DNA from 2 places in the Rhodococcus sp. T7 genome. Region 2 is predicted to be linked to the other one. Evidence: riboswitches for the same ligand, from Rfam matches in the RefSeq annotation. Region 2 holds a riboswitch; the other holds the start of a gene.
The links. Region 2 has a riboswitch for cobalamin ahead of cobN (cobaltochelatase subunit CobN). Riboswitches for the same ligand answer to the same signal wherever they lie in the genome.
Positions count from the first base shown of each region.

Region 1: linked by a shared signal. The riboswitch ahead of MLGJGCBP_RS35225 (ABC transporter substrate-binding protein) and the one ahead of cobN (cobaltochelatase subunit CobN) in region 2 are both predicted to bind cobalamin.

Region 1 covers NZ_WXYH01000353.1:26,131-35,148, reverse strand. The annotation lists gene MLGJGCBP_RS35245 (error-prone DNA polymerase) at 1-2,588, opposite strand, end outside; gene MLGJGCBP_RS35240 ((2Fe-2S)-binding protein) at 2,737-3,480, opposite strand; gene MLGJGCBP_RS35235 (ABC transporter ATP-binding protein) at 3,473-4,249, opposite strand; gene MLGJGCBP_RS35230 (FecCD family ABC transporter permease) at 4,246-5,334, opposite strand; gene MLGJGCBP_RS35225 (ABC transporter substrate-binding protein) at 5,331-6,326, opposite strand; cobalamin riboswitch at 6,426-6,555, opposite strand; gene MLGJGCBP_RS35220 (MMPL family transporter) at 6,660-8,780, shown strand; gene MLGJGCBP_RS35215 (SDR family oxidoreductase) at 8,813-9,018, shown strand, end outside.
Region 2 covers NZ_WXYH01000099.1:9,619-18,636, reverse strand. The annotation lists gene MLGJGCBP_RS11925 (serine hydrolase) at 1-689, shown strand, start outside; gene MLGJGCBP_RS11920 (precorrin-2 C(20)-methyltransferase) at 709-2,211, opposite strand; gene MLGJGCBP_RS11915 (precorrin-8X methylmutase) at 2,208-2,834, opposite strand; gene cobG (precorrin-3B synthase) at 2,859-3,992, opposite strand; cobalamin riboswitch at 3,999-4,141, shown strand; gene cobN (cobaltochelatase subunit CobN) at 4,198-7,800, shown strand; gene MLGJGCBP_RS11900 (PPOX class F420-dependent oxidoreductase) at 7,818-8,213, shown strand; gene MLGJGCBP_RS11895 (TIGR03618 family F420-dependent PPOX class oxidoreductase) at 8,235-8,672, shown strand; gene MLGJGCBP_RS11890 (TetR/AcrR family transcriptional regulator) at 8,695-9,018, opposite strand, start outside.

The sequences.
Region 1 (9,018 bases), on a different contig from region 2:
TGCCGCACCTCCCCGAGCCCGAGCCGCACCTCCGTCCCGCCCGCCTCGACTGTCGCGTGCGCGAGGCTCGCATTGACGTCCGCGCCGTGCACCCGCACCCCGTGCCTGCGGGCGTCCGCCACCAGCGACTGCGGCGAGTAGAACCCCATCGGCTGCGCCCGCAGCAGACCGGCGCAGAACGCCGCCGGGTGATGCAGCTTGAACCACGACGAATAGAACACCAGGGCCGCGAAACTCTGCGAATGACTTTCGGGGAAACCGAAATTCGCGAACGCGTACAGCTTCTCGTAGATCCGGTCAGCGACGTCCTCGCCGATCCCGTGCAGGTCCCGCATGCCCTGGTAGAGCCGCCCCCTCAGCCGTTCCATCTTCTCGGGCGACCGCTTGGACCCCATCGCCCGGCGCAGCTGGTCGGCCTCGGCCGGGCTGAAACCCGCCACGTCGACCGCCATCTGCATCAGCTGTTCCTGGAACAGCGGCACACCCAGCGTCCGCTTCAGCGCCTTCTCCAGGGACGGGTGGTCATAGGTCACCGGTTCGAGCTTGTTGCGGCGGCGGATGTACGGGTGCACCGATCCGCCCTGGATCGGGCCGGGGCGGATGAGCGCCACCTCCACCACCAGGTCGTAGAAGTTCCGCGGTTTCAGCCTCGGCAGGGTGGCCATCTGCGCCCGCGACTCCACCTGGAACACCCCCACCGAGTCCGCCCGCTGCAACATCTCGTAGACGGCCTCCTCGGACAGGTCCAGCTGCGCCAGATCCACCTCGATCCCCTTGTGCTCGGCCACGAGGTCGATCATGTAGTGCAGCGCGGAGAGCATGCCGAGGCCCAGCATGTCGAATTTCACCAGACCCACCGCGGCGCAATCGTCCTTGTCCCACTGCAGAACACTGCGGTTCGCCATGCGCGCCCACTCAACCGGGCACACGTCGGCGATCGGCCGGTCGCAGATCACCATGCCACCCGAGTGGATGCCGAGGTGCCGCGGAAACCCCTCGATCTGAGCGGCCAGTTCGAGGACGGCGGGCGGAATGTCGGTGCCGGCCTCCTTCCCGATCCCACCCCAGCGGCTGACCTGCTTGCTCCACGCGTCCTGCTGCCCCTGCGAGAAACCCAGTGCCCGGGCCATGTCCCGCACCGAGGACTTTCCGCGGTACGTGATGACGTTCGCCACCTGCGCCGCGTACTGGCGTCCGTACTTGGTGTAGACGTGCTGGATGGCCTCCTCCCGGCGGTCGGATTCGATGTCGACGTCGATGTCCGGGGGGCCGTCGCGTTCGGGCGAGAGGAAACGTTCGAACAGCAGCTTGTTGCGGACGGGATCCACGTTGGTGATGCCGATGGCGTAGCAGACGGCGGAGTTGGCCGCCGAACCCCTTCCCTGGCAAAGGATGTCGTTGTTCTTGCAGAACGACACGATGTCGTGGACCACCAGGAAGTAGCCCGGGAAGTTCAGTTCGGTGATGATGTCCAGTTCGTGCTCGATCTGCCGGTAGGCCTCCGGCCGGTCCGCAGGCGCGCCGTAGCGGCGGCGGGCCCCGTCCATCGTGAGACTGCGCAGCCAGCTGGCCTCGGTGTGCCCGTCGGGAACGTCGAACGGGGGCAGTTGCGGCGCGATGAGCCGCAGGTCGAACGCACACTCCAGGCCGAGTTCCGCGGCACCGCGGACGGCGTCCGGGTACGCGGCGAACAGGTGCGCCATCTCCTCGCCGGACCGCAGGTGCGCTCCCCCGGCGGGCGCCAGGCGCCCGGCCGCGTCGTCGAGACTCTGCCGGGCCCGGACCGCGGCCATCGCCATGGCCAGCCTCCTTCGCGGCGGTCCCGCGAAGTGCGCCGCCGTGGACGCGATCACCCGAAGTCCGTGCCGCTGTGCGAGTTCGGCGAGGCAGGCGTTGCGCTCGGCGTCCTCCGCGACGCCGTGATGAGTGAGTTCCACCGTGACCCGGTCGGCCCCGAACCGGTCGATCAGTTCCCGGAGCCGGACGGCCGCGGCGTCCGGGCCGCCGCCGGCCAGTGCCTGACGCACATGCCCCTTCCGGCAGCCGGTCAGGATCTGCCAGTGCCCGCCGGCCGCATCGGCGAGGCCGTCGAGGTCGTAGCGCAGCCTGCCCTTCTCCCCTCCCGCGAGATGCGCCGCCGCGATCTCCCGGGAGAGCCGCCGGTACCCCTCCTGGCCTCGCGCCAGCACCAGCAGGTGCGCGTCGTCCAACGTCAGTTCGGACCCGAACACGGTGCGCATGTTCAGTTCCTTCGCCGCCTCGGCGAACCGGACCACACCGTAGAACCCGTCGTGGTCGGTGAGCGCGATGGCCTCCAGACCGAGCCGGACGGCCTCCTCCACCAATTCTTCCGGCGGGGAGGCGCCGTCGAGGAAGCTGAACGCCGAGTGCGCGTGCAGTTCGGCGTACGGCACAGTGGAACCGGGACGCTCCTGACGGCCCGCCCGGTACTCCCCCCGTTTGCGCGACCACGCGGGACTGTCGCCGCCGTCGCCCGGATACATCGACTCCGGGTCGACCCGCCCCGGCCTGCCCGACAGGACGCGTTCCATCTCGGACCACGTCGGCGGACCGTTTCCCCAACCCATCGGGCACACCTCTTCATGTCGTGCACGTGCCGTGCCTGAGCACGCCGTGCCTGAACACAGGGAAGATGCCGCCGGGGAAGACGCATCATTCGAACTGGAGTTCGACTACTTCAGTCTGCCATCCCACTCACGGGCCGGTCAACGCGGCTCACGTCACGAGCGCGGCCAGACCTCTCAGACGGTCCTCGGCAGGCCTGCGCGGGCAGCTCACGCACTTGCCCGAGCCGGGGGTCTCGTAGATCAGGCAACACGACGCCCGCTGCGTGAACCGGCACGACAGCGTCCCGGCCCGGACGTCGACGAACCGCGGGTCCGGCAGCACGACACCGGCGTGGCGCAGTGCGTCCACCAGACCGCGGGCGAAGATGCTGCCGCGGACGCGGTCGCCGCACGCCGTTCCCGCGTCGAGGGCCCGGTTGGCGATCGAATCCGTCGCGATCGCCCACATCGCGGCGTGCCGCACCCCGGATGCGGCAGCAAGCGCATCGACGATCGACGTCAGCGCCGCGGCCATCTCCGCCGCGAGTTCGGACAGCCCCTCGGTGACCGGCAGCCCCGACGACGCGGTGATGCCGCCGAGGTACCCGTCGTCCCGCAGGAATGCCACGGCGTCGCCGAGCCCCGGGTGAGCGGCGACACCCGTGACGAGCGCGGTCGCGATCGGGATCCCGGTCAGCGTCGAACTGGCCGAGTACCACCACAGGGTGCCGTTGACCCGGGGGTCGTCGCTGCCCCACCGCGCCGCCGTGTCCGCCACCCGGTCCGCGAGCCAGCCGGGATCGGTCAGCAATGCGGCCGGGAAGGACGCGGCGCCGGGGTGTGCGATCTGGTCGGCGATCATCGGGACGCGGCGGGCGGTCACCTCGTACGCGCGCCGCAGTTGCTCATCCATCGGCCAGCCCCAGGATCTCCATCGACAGCCGCGGACTCGACCGCACGACGGCGCGGATGCCGAACACCCCGCCGAGCACGGTGTCGTCCAGGACGTCGGCGGGCGGACCGGTGCTGATCACCCGTCCATCGTGCAGCACGGCCAGGGTGTCGCAGTACTCCACGGCCAGCCGGAGGTCGTGCATGGTCACGACGATCGCGAGACCGTCGCACGCGAGGTCGCGCAGCAGGGTCATCACCGTCAGCTGATGCCGCAGGTCGAGGTGGTTGGTGGGTTCGTCGAGCAGCAGGACCCGCGGCTGCTGCGCGAGAGCCCGGGCGATCGACACCCGCTGACGTTCCCCGCCGGACAGCGTCTGCACGTCGCGGCCGGCGAGTTCGGCCAGCCCCACCTGCCGGATGCACGTCTCCACGATCTCGCTGTCGACCCCGTTCGCCCGTTCGAACCAGCCCCGGTGCGGGACGCGTCCGAGCGACACGGATTCGCGCACGGTCAGTCCCGCGGACACCCGCGGTTCCTGGGTACTCGCGCCGATCGTGCGGGCGAGTTCTCGTCTGCCCAGATCGGCGCTGTCCGTTCCGTCGACGACGACGGCGCCCGCGGTCGGGGTGAGCGCGCGGTAGCAGCAGCGCAGCGCCGTGGTCTTCCCGGAACCGTTGGGCCCGACCAGCGCCAGCACCTCACCGGGGCGGACGGCGAGGTCGACGCCGCGCAGCACTTCCCGCGACCCGAGTTCGGCGCGCACCCGGTGCAGGCTCAGCGCGGTCACCGCTCGGCCCTCCCGTACTGCCGGTACAGCATCCACACGAAGATCGGTGCTCCCACCAGGGCGGTGACGACGCCCACGGGGACCTCGACGCTCCGCGCGACCGACCGCGCGGCCGTGTCCGCCGCAACCATCGCGATCGCGCCGAGAAACGCGGCGACCGGCAGCAACCGGACCGCGCGGGCCCCTACGACGTACCCGGCCAGGTGCGGCACGAGCAGGCCGATGAAGCCGATGCCGCCCGCGACGGACACGGCCGCCCCGGCCAGCATCGACACCCCGAGCAACTGCACGACGCGGAAGCGCCGCACGTTCATGCCGAGGGCGGCGGCGCCGTCGTCTCCCGCCTGCAGCAGGTCGATATGGCTCGCGCTCAGCATCATCGCCGCCCCCACCGTCGCGAGTGCGAGAGCCGGGAAAATCAGCGTCGCCCAGCGTGAGTCGCCGAAACCGCCCGCCAGCCAGTGCATCACCGAACTCAGTTGGTGCTCGTCCGCGACGACCAGGATCGAGAAGGTGATGAGAGCGGAGAACACCTGCGCCGACGCGACACCCACGAGGATGACGGCGGTCGGCTGCGGATACCGGCCACCGATCGCCAGTGACAGGAACAGCGGTACCATCGCGCCCAGGAACGCCGCGGCGGGAATCGTGAACGCGCCGAGCGCCCCCACCCCGAGCCCGAGCACCGTCACCACCACCACGCCGAAACCCGCGCCCGAGGACACCCCGAGCAGATACGGGTCGGCCAGTGGATTCCGGGTCACCGCCTGCGCGACGGCGCCGGCCAGGGCGAGCGCCGCCCCGACGACCGCGGCGGTCAGCGCCCGCGGCAGCCGGGAGTCGAGGACGATCGATTCCCGCGCCTGCGACCACCAGGAGTCGAACGCGCCGGGCGCCACCCGGTGCGCGACGATCGCCCAGACGTCGCCGACCGGGATGCGCACCGAACCGAACGACACCGCGAGGCCGAGGACGAACAGCGTCGCCAGCGCGAGCAGCATCATCAGGCCCGCGAACCCGAGGCGGGCGCGGACCGGGTGCGGCGCCGCGACCGGCGGCGCAGCGCGTTCAGCGGTCGTCGTCATCGGGCACCGACGGCGTCCGGATGCAGCGCCCGCGCGATCGTTTCGACCGACCGCACCAGCCGCGGGCTCTCGAAGAAGTCGTCGAGCGGCACCACCACGAAACGACCGGCCTTCACGGCGGGCGTCTTCGACATGATCGGGTGCGACGTCAGGAAATCGATCTTCGCCTGCGCGCTCGTCGTGCCGTAGTCGAGGACGACGATCGCCTCCGGGGCGCGCTCACCGATGACCTCCCACGTGGACTGCGAATACGGCTTCTGTCCCTCGGCGAAGAGGTTGGCCGCACCCGCGTGGTCCGCGATGATTTGGCCGACACCCACACCGCCGATGGTCAGCGGAACGTCCTCGCCGGAATCGTAGAAGAACGTCGGAACCGGCGTGGTGCCCGCGATCTCGTCCCGGACGGCCTGCAGTCCGGACGTCACCCGGTCGGTGACGGCGCGTGCCTCGTCCGGGACGCCGAGAATCTCACCGAGCTGCGTGTAATCGCTGCGCAGCAGCCCGATGTCGGGGAAACCCTGCCCGCAGTACTCGGAGAACAGGAACGTCGGAATGCCCTGTTCGCCGAGGGATTCGCGCGAGCGCCCCGCCTTCTCGTCGAACGCGCTGCGCATGCCGCCGACCACCAGGTCGGGGTCGAGGTCCAGGATCTGTTCCCGGGTCGGGTATTCCTTCGCGAGTTTCGGGATCTTCGCGAAGGCGTCCGCGAACTCCGGCAGCGGGGTCGCGTCGCCGTAACCCGTGCCGACGATGCGATCGCCCGCCCCCATCTCGATCAGCACCTCGGTGACGTGATCGTTCATGCTGACGATGCGCTGGGGCGGCGCGTCGAACGTCTCCGTTCGCGCGCAGTTGGTGACGGACACCGGTTGGGCGAAGGATTCGGTGGAAGCGGTCTGCCCCACGGACTCCCCGCGTGAACATCCGGTGACCACCAGCGCGGCCGCGGCGAGCGTGACCAGAGCGGAACTTCGGAACAACTGACTGTGCATGTAGACCTCATTGCGGCTCAGAGCCACGAATGAGAAGCCGGCAGACGCCCACGAGGAGGCGCGCCTGCGGGACTCCGCTTCGTAGACCACGACGAAAAGGATGTCGCACACCACACGCCGGGTAATCGGGCTCGCCACCGAAAAGCTCTGGTGGCCTACCGTTGCGGGTCAGCGCCGGATTCGGACCGGCTTCCCCCGTGCGTGTGACTGCAAGTGCACTGCCGAGTATGCACGATTCGCCGGGACCCGCGTCACACCCCCACCGGCATTCCCTCGATCCGCACTACAGTCGGCAGTCGCAGCCGACCGCCCCCGACCACCCGGAGTTGACGCATGACACGTTGGGCCTCGACCGTTGTTTCACGCAAATGGTGGGTCCTGACCCTCGCCGTGCTCGCCGTCCTGGTGAGCGGCGTGTGGGGCACCGGTGTGTTCGCGAAGCTCAGCTCGGGCGGATTCATCGACCCCGGTAGCGAATCCGCCGAGGTGGCGCGAATCGTCGAGGACAATCTGGGTCCGCAGACGCCGGACATCATCGCCATCTACACCGCACCCGACGGGAAGCCCCTCGACGACATCGGCCCCGAGGTCACCGCGAGCCTCGACCGGTTCGCCGCCGAGGTGCCGACGTATTCGGTGACGTCGTACTGGACGGCGGACGCCACGCGGAAGCAACTGATGGTGTCGGAGGACGGCACCAAGGCGTCGGCCGCGATCACCGTCGACCCGGATGCCGGGATCACCGCCGCCACGTTCAACGACCTGCTGCCGAAGCTCGAGGTGGAGGGCGTCGACACCGAGTTCGCGGGCAACTCGGTGGTGGGTGTGGCGTTCAACAACCGGCTGCAGCAGGACCTGGTGCGGGCCGAGGCGATCGCGCTGCCGATCACTCTCGTGTTGCTGGTCTTCATCTTCGGCGGACTGGTCGCCGCCGCCGTGCCGGTGTTCGTCGGGCTTCTCTCGATCTTCAACGCCCTGGCGACCCTGCGCCTGCTAACCCTGTTCACCGACGTCAGTTCGTTCGCGATCAACGTGGCGTCCCTGCTCGGCCTGGGGCTCGCGATCGACTACGGACTGTTCATCGTCGGCCGTTTCCGCGAGGAACTCGAGTCCGGCGCCGACGTCGCCGAGGCGACCCGGCGGACCGTCCTGACCGCGGGCCGCACCGTACTGTTCTCCGGACTGCTTCTCGTGTGCGCGTTCTCGGGGATGCTCGTGTTTCCGCAGGACGTGATCAAGTCGCTCGGGTTCGGTGCGATGGCCGCCGTCGCGAGTGCGGCGCTGCTGTCCCTCACCGCGGTACCTGCGCTGCTCGCGATCCTCGGTCACCGCATCAACGCGCTGAGCTGGCGCAAGGACGCGGCGCAGCGCGGCGAGGTGCGCGCCCGCAAGTTCTGGGGCTCCGTCGTCACCGCGGTGATGAGGCGGCCGGTCGCCATCGCGGTCGGGATCGTCGCGGGCCTGATGGTCCTCGCCGCGCCCCTGCTCAGCGCCTCGCTCGGCGAGGTCACGTACACGGCGCTGCCCGAGAACGATCCCGCGCGTATCGCCACCGACACCCTCACCACCGAATTTCCCACCACCGGAAACGGCGCCACCCTCATCCTCCGGGGCACCGACGGCACCGCGCCCACCGCCGCCGACGGAGCCGCAGTGGCCCAGGCCGCAGGCCAGGTGCCGGGCATCGGCGCGGCCACCGTCGTCGCGGCGGGCGGCGAACTGGTGGCCGTGCAGGCCGTCTACTCCGAGGGAGTGACCACCGACGACCAGAGCGCGGCGGTGGTGGGTCTCCGCGCCATCTCCACCCCCGAGGGAACCGAACTCCTCGTCGGCGGCGGCCAGGCGACCGTCGACGACGGCAACACCGCGATCGTGCACTGGATGCCGGTCATGATCGCGATCATGGTGGGTTCGACGCTGGTGCTGCTGTTCCTGGCGTTCGGCTCGGTGGTGCTGCCGATCAAGGCGGTCGCGATGGCGGGACTGAGTCTCGCCGCCACGTTCGGGGTGCTGACCTGGATCTTCGAGCTGGGACACGGAGCGGGTCTGCTCGGGGTCAGTCCGGCACCGCTCGAGGCGACGTTCGTGGTCCTCATCCTCGCCGTCGTCTTCGGCCTGTCCACCGACTACGAGGTGTTCCTGATGTCGCGCATGGTCGAGGCGCACGAGGCGGGCGCGACGACGGAGGAGGCGGTGCGTTTCGGCACCGAGCGCACGGGCCGGATCGTGACGGCCGCCGCGCTGCTGCTCGTGGTGGTGACCGGGGCGTTCACCATCTCCGGTCTGTCGATCATGCGATTCCTCGGCGTGGGCATGATCGTCGCGCTGCTCGTCGACGCGACAGTGGTCCGGATGCTCCTCGTTCCGTCCCTGGTGAAGCTGATGGGCGAGGCCAACTGGTGGGCTCCGGTGTGGATGAAGAAGGTGCACGCCAAGGTGGGTCTCGGCCACTAGTGCATTATCTTACTTTGGAGTAAGTTCGGGGCATGGCCACCTACCTCGTCACCGGCGGTACCGGATTCCTGGGCCGGCACGTGCTGCCCCTGATCCTCGACCGCGATGCATCAGCCGAGATCCACGTCCTCGTCCGGCGCGCGTCCGTCGCACGACTGGAGGCACTCGTCGACGGCATGCCCGGCGGCGAACGGGTGCATCCGCTGATCGGTGACCTGACCGAGCCCGGCCTCGGACT
Region 2 (9,018 bases):
TCCGGGTCAATCCGGCCGACTGCACCCCGGGACCGACCGGAGTGTCGACGTTCCGCGACCCGGTGGTGCTGAGCTGGCGGGATCTGGCGCTGTCGATGATGACCGTGTCCGACAACGCGGCCGCCGACCTGGTTCTCGGGCAGGTGGGACTCGAGAGCGTCGAGCGGGCACTGTCGGAATTGGGTTTGACGAGCACCCGCATCATCGGCGGCACCGCCGATGCTCACCGCAGCCTGGTCATCGACGCCCACGCGCACACCACCGCCGAAGCATTCGCGGCGCTGGCCGACAACGACGAGGCGTGGACGGTGTCCGCATACGACCCGTCGTACGCGAGCGCGACGACCCCGCGGGAGATGACGTCTCTTCTCGACGCGATCTGGGCCGGACGGGCGGTGCCCGGGGCGCAGGGCGAGTTCGTCCGGCACGTGATGTCCGCGCAGATCTGGCAGCACCGCATCCGTTCCGGGTTTCCGCACTCCGGGGTGGACGTCGCCGGGAAGACCGGCACCATCGGCGCCATCCGCAACGAGGTGGCAGTCGTGACGTTTCCCGGGGAGATTCCCGTCGCCGTCGCCGTCTTCACCCGTGCCGCCCGCACGGACCCGGTGCTACCGGTGGTCGATGCCGCGATCGGGCACGCCGCCCGGATCGCGGTGACCGAACTCCGCTCCGGCAGCGTCGCATGATGGCTGCCCCGGTGCCAGCTCAGCCCGGATAGCGCCGGGGCGTGAAGACCCTCGTCCCGTGTTCGTTCTCGACGACGGTCGTCATGGAGGAGCCCACGATGAGCAGGCACCGCATGTCGATCTCGGCGGGGTCGAGGTCGGCGAGGCGCACGACCCGCACCGATTCCTGCGCGCCCGCCACGTCGCGGCCGATGATCACCGGGGTGTCGGGGGAGCGGTGCTCGAGCACGAGGTCGCGCATCGCGGCGACCTGCCAGGTGCGTGACTTCGACGCCGGGTTGTAGACGGCGAAGGCCATGTCGGCGCTCGCGACCGCCGAGATACGTTGCGCCACAACATCCCACGGCTTGAGCCGGTCGGACAGGGACAGCACGGCGTAGTCGTGTCCGAGGGGTGCGCCGACCCGGCTGGCCACGGCGTTCGCGGCGGTCATGCCGGGCAGCACGCGGACGGGGACGCCCCGCCACTGTTCCTCGGCGGCCACTTCCAGCACCGCCGCGGCCATCGCGAACACACCGGGGTCGCCCGAGGACACGACGGCGACGCGGGCCCCGTTCTTGGCGAGGTCGAGCGCCATCGCGGCGCGTTCGGCCTCGACCCGGTTGTCGCTGGAGTGCCGGCGCTGGCCCGGACGTTCGGGGACCCGGTCGATGTACGGCCCGTATCCGACGAGGTCGGTGGCCAGCGACAGTTCGTGCTGCACTTCGGGGGTCGTCCAGGCCTGATCGCCGGGGCCGAGCCCGACGACGACGAGTTCGCCCTGTGGCGGCTGGTCGTCGCGGCGGGCGTTCGACGGACTGGGCACGATGGCGATCGAGAAGTAGGGCACGTCGCTGTCCGACACGTCGTCCGCGTGGTCGATCTTCTGCCGGGTCGTGCTGGCCCGCTCGACGTACCATGTCTCGTCGATGCGACCGGAGTCTTTCAACGCCTGCCGCACGGCCGGGTAGGTGCGTCCGAGTTTCAGGATCGCGGCGGCGTCGGTCTCCCGCAGGCGCCGCGTCAGCTCACCGCGCGGCAGGGTGCCGGGCAGGACGGTGAGGATTTCCTCGCCCTCGACGAGCGGCATCGCCAGTGCGGCCGAGGCGGCGCTGATCGACGTCACGCCGGGAATCACCTCCGCCTCGAAGCGCGGTGCCAGCCTCTTGTGCATGTGCATGTAGGAGCTGTAGAACAGCGGGTCGCCCGCCGCGAGGAGCGCCACCGAACGGCCGGCCTCGAGGTGCGCGGCGAGCCGCTGCGACGCTTCCTCGTAGAACTCGTCCATCGCCCCCTGGTATCCGCCCGGGTGGTCGACGGTCTCGGTGGTGACCGGGTAGACGAGGTGTTCCTCGATCTGACCCTCACGCAGGTACGGGGCCGCGACCGCGCGGGAGATGCTCTTGCCGTGCCGGGCGCTGTGGAACGCCACCACGTCGGCCTCGGCGATGACCCGCGCGGCCTTGACCGTCACCAGTTCCGGGTCGCCCGGTCCGATGCCGACGCCCCACAGCTTGCCGGTCGACCGCTCTTCGGAACTCATTCGACTTCGCTCGCAATCGCATTCAGCGCCGCAGCCGTGATGGCACTGCCACCGCGGCGGCCGCGGACCACCAGATAGTCGAGTCCGCTCGGGTGCTCGATCAATGCTTCCTTCGACTCCGCCGCACCGATGAAACCGACCGGGCCGCCCACGATAGCGGCAGGCCGGGGTGCACCGGATTCGATCATGTCCAGCAGGTAGAACAGGGCGGTCGGGGCGTTGCCGATCGCGACGACGGCGCCCTCGAGCTTGCTGCCCCACAATTCGAGCGCGGCCGCCGAGCGGGTGTTCCCGATCTGCTCCGCCAGCACCGGAACCCGGGGGTCGCGCAGGGTGCAGATCACCTCGTTGTCCGCCGGGAGACGCTTGCGGGTCACGCCGGCAGCGACCATCTGCGCGTCGCACAGGATGGGGGCGCCGTCCGCCAGCGCCGCGCGGGCGGCCTTCACGACGCCGGGGGTGAACGCGACGTCGTCCACGAGATCGACCTGACCGCTCGCGTGGATCATGCGGACCACGGCCTGTGAGACGTCCTCGGGAAAGGCACTGAGATCCGCTTCGGCGCGGATCGTGGCGAAGGACTGGCGGTAGATCTCCGCGCCGTCTCGGATGTACTCGATCATCCGCTCACGATAGAGGCTCCGGGTTCACCGCTCCTCCACCCGGTAACCCGTCTCGGTGGCGACGACGTCGGCGACCTCGCCCTTGGGGCGGCCGCAGCACCGCTCGCAGCCCGACCAGTGCTGTCGGCCTTCCACCGGGAGTTCGCCGCTCGCGACGGCGTCCCGCGCGTCGGTCCGGACATCGGCGAGGGCCTTCTCGCATCCGGGTTGCCCGGTGCAGGCGCTGACGTTCAGCCACGGGGAGTTCTCGTCGAAGATCAGGCCCATCGGGGCGAGGACCCGGACCACCTGCTCGGCTGACCACTCGTCCAGATCGCACAGCAGCACCGTTTTCCACGGCGTGACGATCACCGGCTTCTCGACCGCGGCGAGAAACTCCGCCAGCCGGGCGTCGAGGACCCCGAACGCGAGACCGCCGCCGAGGGTCACGTTGCCGTCCGGCTGGTCGAGCCACCCGATCGGAGGCCGGTGCTCGTCGAACCCGGGCACCGGGTCGGCGGTCGGTGCGAGCGTCAACGCCGACAGCGTCCGCTCGACCCCGTCGACGATCTCGGACAGCCGCCAGTGCCGATCGCGCAGCTCCAGGAAGACGCGGGCGGCGTCGACGAGCACCGACACCGAATCCGCTGTCGGGATCCGGGCCCCGCTGTCGCGACCGGCGAGGATCAGTGCGACCTCCGACCCATCGACCGCGTGGACCCCGAAATCGCCGCCGAGCGCCGAGACGTCGCCCCGCCCGTCGTCGAGCGTGAACAGGGTGCGGCCGGGCAGGTCCGCCAACGCGGAGTCGGCGCACAACGTCCGGTCGAGGACACCGACCAGTTCGCGCAGGTCCGTGAGGCCACCGATCCGGCCGGTCAGCGGCGAGACGAGGATGTTCCGGACCCGTTCGTGTGTCTCCGAGGGCAGCAGGCCCGCGTCGGCGAGGCGCCGGGCGAACTCCAGCGGGTCGCGGACCGCCCGCAGTTGCGCATTGCCGCGGGACGTCAGTTCGATCTCGCCGTTCCCGAGGTCGCGCGCCGATTCCGCGAGGGTCTGCAGCTGCGCGGACGTCAGCACGCCGCCGGGGAGGCGGACCCGGGCGAGCGCACCGTCGGCCGCCTGGTGGACCTGCAAAGCGCCGGGGCATGCATCGGGGCGGGAACGGGAGTCGACCATGGTCCCAGGTTACGTCCGGCCCCGGGTAGCATCACCAGCACTTGCGACAGCAGGAGAGGAAGCCGGTGAGAATCCGGCGCGGTCGCGCCACTGTGAGCTCGCCGAAACCGGTGGGCGAGCCAGACCCTCACCTGCCGTCCTCCGACCTCCGGTTCCGCACAGAACCACCGCCACGGGGCGCGACACCCCCAGGAAGGCTCCACACGTGATCCTGCTGCTCTCCACCTCCGACACCGACCTGCTCAGCGCACGTGCCAGTGGGGCGGACTACCGCTGGGCCAACCCGGCACGGCTGCTGGTCGACGAGGATCTGCCGGGGCTGCTCGCCGGCGCCGACCTGGTCGTGGTGCGCATCCTGGGCGGCAAGCGGGCGTGGGAAGAGGGACTCGACGCGGTGCTGGCCAGCGGACTGCCCGTGGTGGTCCTCGGCGGCGAGCACGCCCCGGACGCCGAGTTGATGGAGTGCTCGACGGTCGCGGCCGGTGTCTCGGCGGAGGCGCACAACTATCTCGCCGAGGGCGGCGCCGACAACCTCGCCCAACTGCACCACTTCCTGTCGGACACCGTGCTGCTGACCGGGCACGGTTTCGAGGCGCCGGTCCACCTGCCGAGCTGGGGTGTCGCGCCGTTCGCCCCCGACGCCGACGCGGCCCGCCCCACGATCGCCGTTCTCTACTACCGCGCCCAGCACCTGGCCGGGAACACCCGCTACATCGAGGCCCTGTGCGACGCCGTCGACGCGGCGGGCGGCACTCCGCTGCCGATCTTCTGCGCGTCGCTGCGCACCGCCGAACCGGAGTTGCTGACGACGCTGCGCCGCGCAGACGCGATGGTGGTCACCGTGCTCGCCGCAGGCGGCACCAAGCCGGCGGGCGTCTCGGCCGGCGGCGACGACGAGGCGTGGGACGTCGCCGCGCTGGCCGCGCTGGACGTGCCGATCCTGCAGGGGCTCTGCCTGACCAGCAGCCGTGAGTCGTGGGAGTCCAACGACGACGGACTGTCCCCGCTCGACGTGGCCACCCAGGTCGCTGTCCCCGAGTTCGACGGCCGGCTGATCACGGTGCCGTTCTCGTTCAAGGAGATCGACGCCGACGGCCTGTCCACCTACGTTCCCGACGCCGAGCGCGCCTCCCGGGTGGCGGGCATCGCCGTCCGGCACGCCCGGCTCCGGCACATCCCCGCGCCCGAGCGCCGGATCGCCCTAATGCTGTCGGCGTACCCGACGAAGCACGCCCGCATCGGCAACGCCGTCGGTCTCGACACCCCGGCCAGCGCGATCAGGTTGCTCACCGAGATGCGGGCCGCCTGCTACGACCTGGGCCCCGTGGACGGGCCGGACTCCGTGCCCGGCCTCGCAGCCCAGGACGGCGACGCGCTCATCCACGCCCTCATCGCCGCAGGCGGCCAGGACCCGGACTGGCTGACCGCGGAGCAACTGGAGGGGAACCCGATCCGGATCTCCGCCGCGCGCTATCGCGAGTGGTTCTCGGCGCTGCCCGCCGAACTGCGCGAGGGCGTCGAGGAACACTGGGGACCCGCGCCGGGCGAACTGTACGTCGACCGCTCGCAGGACCCCGCTGGCGAAATCGTCATCGCTGCAATGCAGTTCGGAAACCTCGTGCTGATGGTGCAGCCGCCGCGCGGATTCGGGGAGAAGCCGGTCGCGATCTACCACGACCCGGACCTGCCGCCGAGCCACCACTACCTCGCCGCGTACCGGTGGATCGCGGCGGACGCCGCGGCCGGCGGTTTCGGCGCCGACGCCGTCGTCCATCTCGGCAAGCACGGAAACCTCGAATGGCTGCCCGGCAAGACGCTCGGCATGTCCGCGTCGTGCGGCACCGACGCCGCGCTCGGCGACCTGCCCCTGATCTACCCGTTCCTCGTCAACGACCCCGGCGAGGGCACGCAGGCCAAGCGCCGCGCCCACGCGACCCTCGTCGATCACCTGATCCCGCCGATGGCCCGCGCCGAGAGTTACGGCGACATCTCGCGGCTCGAGCAACTCCTCGACGAGCACTCGAACATCTCCGCACTCGACCCGTCCAAGCTGCCCGCCATTCGCCAGCAGATCTGGACGCTGATGCGTGCCGCGAAGATGGACCACGACCTCGGACTCGAGGAACGTCCCGACGAGGACGTGTTCGACGACATGCTGCTGCACGTCGACGGCTGGCTGTGCGAGATCAAGGACGTCCAGATCCGGGACGGCCTCCACGTGCTCGGTGCGGCGCCCCGGGACGACGCCGAGGTCGAACTGGTGCTCGCCATGCTGCGCGCCCGGCAGATGTGGGGCGGCGAGCAGAACGTCCCCGGACTCCGTGAGGCACTCGGCCTCAGCGAGGACGGCGACGAATCCCGCATCCGCGTGGACGAGATCGAGCAGCAGGCGCACGCGCTGGTGCAGGGCATGCACGACGCCGACTGGAACCCGGACACCGCCGACACCCTCACCGAAGACGCCACGGTCGCGAAGATCCTGCGCTTCGCCGCCACCGAGGTGGTGCCCCGGCTGCGGGAGACGGACAACGAGATCGCTCAGGTGCTGCACGCGCTCGACGGCGGTTTCATCGCCGCCGGGCCGAGCGGGTCGCCACTGCGCGGGCTGATCAATGTGCTCCCGACAGGCCGGAACTTCTACTCCGTCGACCCGAAGGCCGTGCCGTCCCGGCTCGCCTGGGAGACCGGTCAGGCGATGGCCGAATCGTTGCTGGACCGCTACAAGTCCGATCACGGCGAGTGGCCGCGGTCGGTGGGTCTGTCCGTGTGGGGCACGTCCGCGATGCGCACGTCCGGAGACGACATCGCCGAGGTCTTCGCGCTGCTCGGCGTGCGACCGGTGTGGGACGAGGCGAGCCGGCGCGTGGTGAACCTCGAGGTGATCGACCTCGACGAACTGGGCCGTCCGCGCATCGACGTCACGGTCCGGATCAGCGGCTTCTTCCGGGACGCGTTCCCGCACGTCCTGGCGCTGCTCGACGACGCCGTCCGGCTCGTCGCCGCACTGGACGAACCGGCCGAGAGCAACTTCGTGCGCGCCCACGCGCAGGCGGATCTCGCCGAGCACGGCGACGAACGGCGCGCGACCACCCGCATCTTCGGGTCCAAGCCGGGCACCTACGGGGCCGGACTGCTCCAGCTGATCGACTCCAAGAGCTGGCGCGGCGACGCCGACCTCGCCGACGTGTACACCACGTGGGGTGGGTTCGCGTACGGCCGCGGACTGGACGGCGCACCCGCCGCCGACGACATGCGGACGGCCTACCGGCGAATCACCGTGGCGGCCAAGAACACCGACACCCGCGAACACGACATCGCGGACGCCGACGACTACTTCCAGTACCACGGCGGGATGGTCGCGACCGTGCGGGCGCTCACCGGGAAGTCGCCCGAGGCGTACATCGGCGACAGCACCCGGCCCGAGTCGGTGCGCACCCGGACCCTGTCGGAGGAGACGTCCCGCGTCTTCCGGGCCCGGGTCGTGAACCCGCGGTGGCTCGAGGCGATGCGCCGCCACGGCTACAAGGGTGCGTTCGAGATGGCGGCGACCGTCGACTACCTGTTCGGATACGACGCCACCACCAACGTCGTCGCCGACTGGATGTACGAGAAACTCGCCGAGTCGTACGTGCTGGACGAGCAGAACCGCAAGTTCATGGAACAGTCCAATCCGTGGGCCCTGCACGGCATCGCCGAACGCCTCCTCGAAGCGGCCGAGCGGGACATGTGGGAGCACCCCGAGCAGGAGACCCTCGACGGCCTGCGGCAGGTGTACCTCGAAACCGAAGGCGAACTCGAAGGGGACTGACCGGCTTCCGGGCTAGCATGGGCCGGGTGACCACAGAATTCGATCGGGTGTCGTCCGCGAAGTATGTCCTGCTCACCACGTTTCGGAAAGACGGCACCCCGGTGGCGACGCCACTGTGGGCCGCCGCCGACGGTGACCGTCTGCTGATGTGGACGGTCACCGACTCCTACAAGGTCAAACGCATCCGCCGCAATCCGGAGGTGACGGTGGCCGCGTGCGACGCGCGCGGCAAGCCGAAGGGCCCCGAGGTGCCCGCCCGCGCCGTCATCCTCGACGCCGCGGACACCGACCACACCCGGGACGTGATCGCCCGCAAGTACGGCATCCTCGGCTGGCTCACGATGAAAGGCAGCCTCCTGCGCCGAGGGAAGTCCGGCACCATCGGACTCGCCGTCACGGCCGACGACCGGTAGGAACCGCAGTAGTCTCGGTGGATGACGACTCTCGAGGAAGCTGTAGCGCTGGCACGGGACGACAACGGTCTGGCGGTGGTCGCCACCCTTCGCGCGAATGGAACCATTCAGGGTTCGATGGTCAACGTCGGCCTGCTCGAGCACCCGGCCACGGGCGAACCGGTTCTGGGATTCGTGACCTACGGAAAGGTGAAATTGAACAACCTGCGGTCTCGCCCTCAGGTCGCGACAACTTTCCGGGATGGGTGGCAGTGGGCGACCGTCGAGGGAACAGCCGAGATAGCCGGTCCCGACGACCCCCAGCCGTGGCTCGACGACGAGAGACTGCGGCTTCTGCGTCGGGAGGTGTTCGTCGCCGCCGGAGGCACGCACGACGACTGGGACGAATACGACCGGGTGATGGCAGAGCAGGGTCGGGCGGTCGTCTTCGTCCGGGTCGATCGGGTCTACAGCAACTGACAACCTGCGAGGCACGAACCCCTCAGGCGAGGCTGCGGAGATGCTCGGCGATCATGCGCTGCGCCGTGTCGGGAGTGTCGGTGTCGCCGAGCAGAACGTGCATCGCCACACCGTCGACGAGTGCGTGTAGACGCATCGCCTCCGCTTCCACGTCGATGTCCGTCGCGACGAGACCGTGCCGCGCGAGACCCGTCAGGATCGCGGCGCACGCACCGCGGAGTTGTCGCTGGGCGTCGAGGGCGATGTCCTTCAGCAGGGGGTGGGCGGGGCTCTCGGCGACGAGTGCCAGGTTCACTTCCATTTCGCAGCGTCGGCGATCGTCGAGGGGGAGTACCTCGTCCAGCAC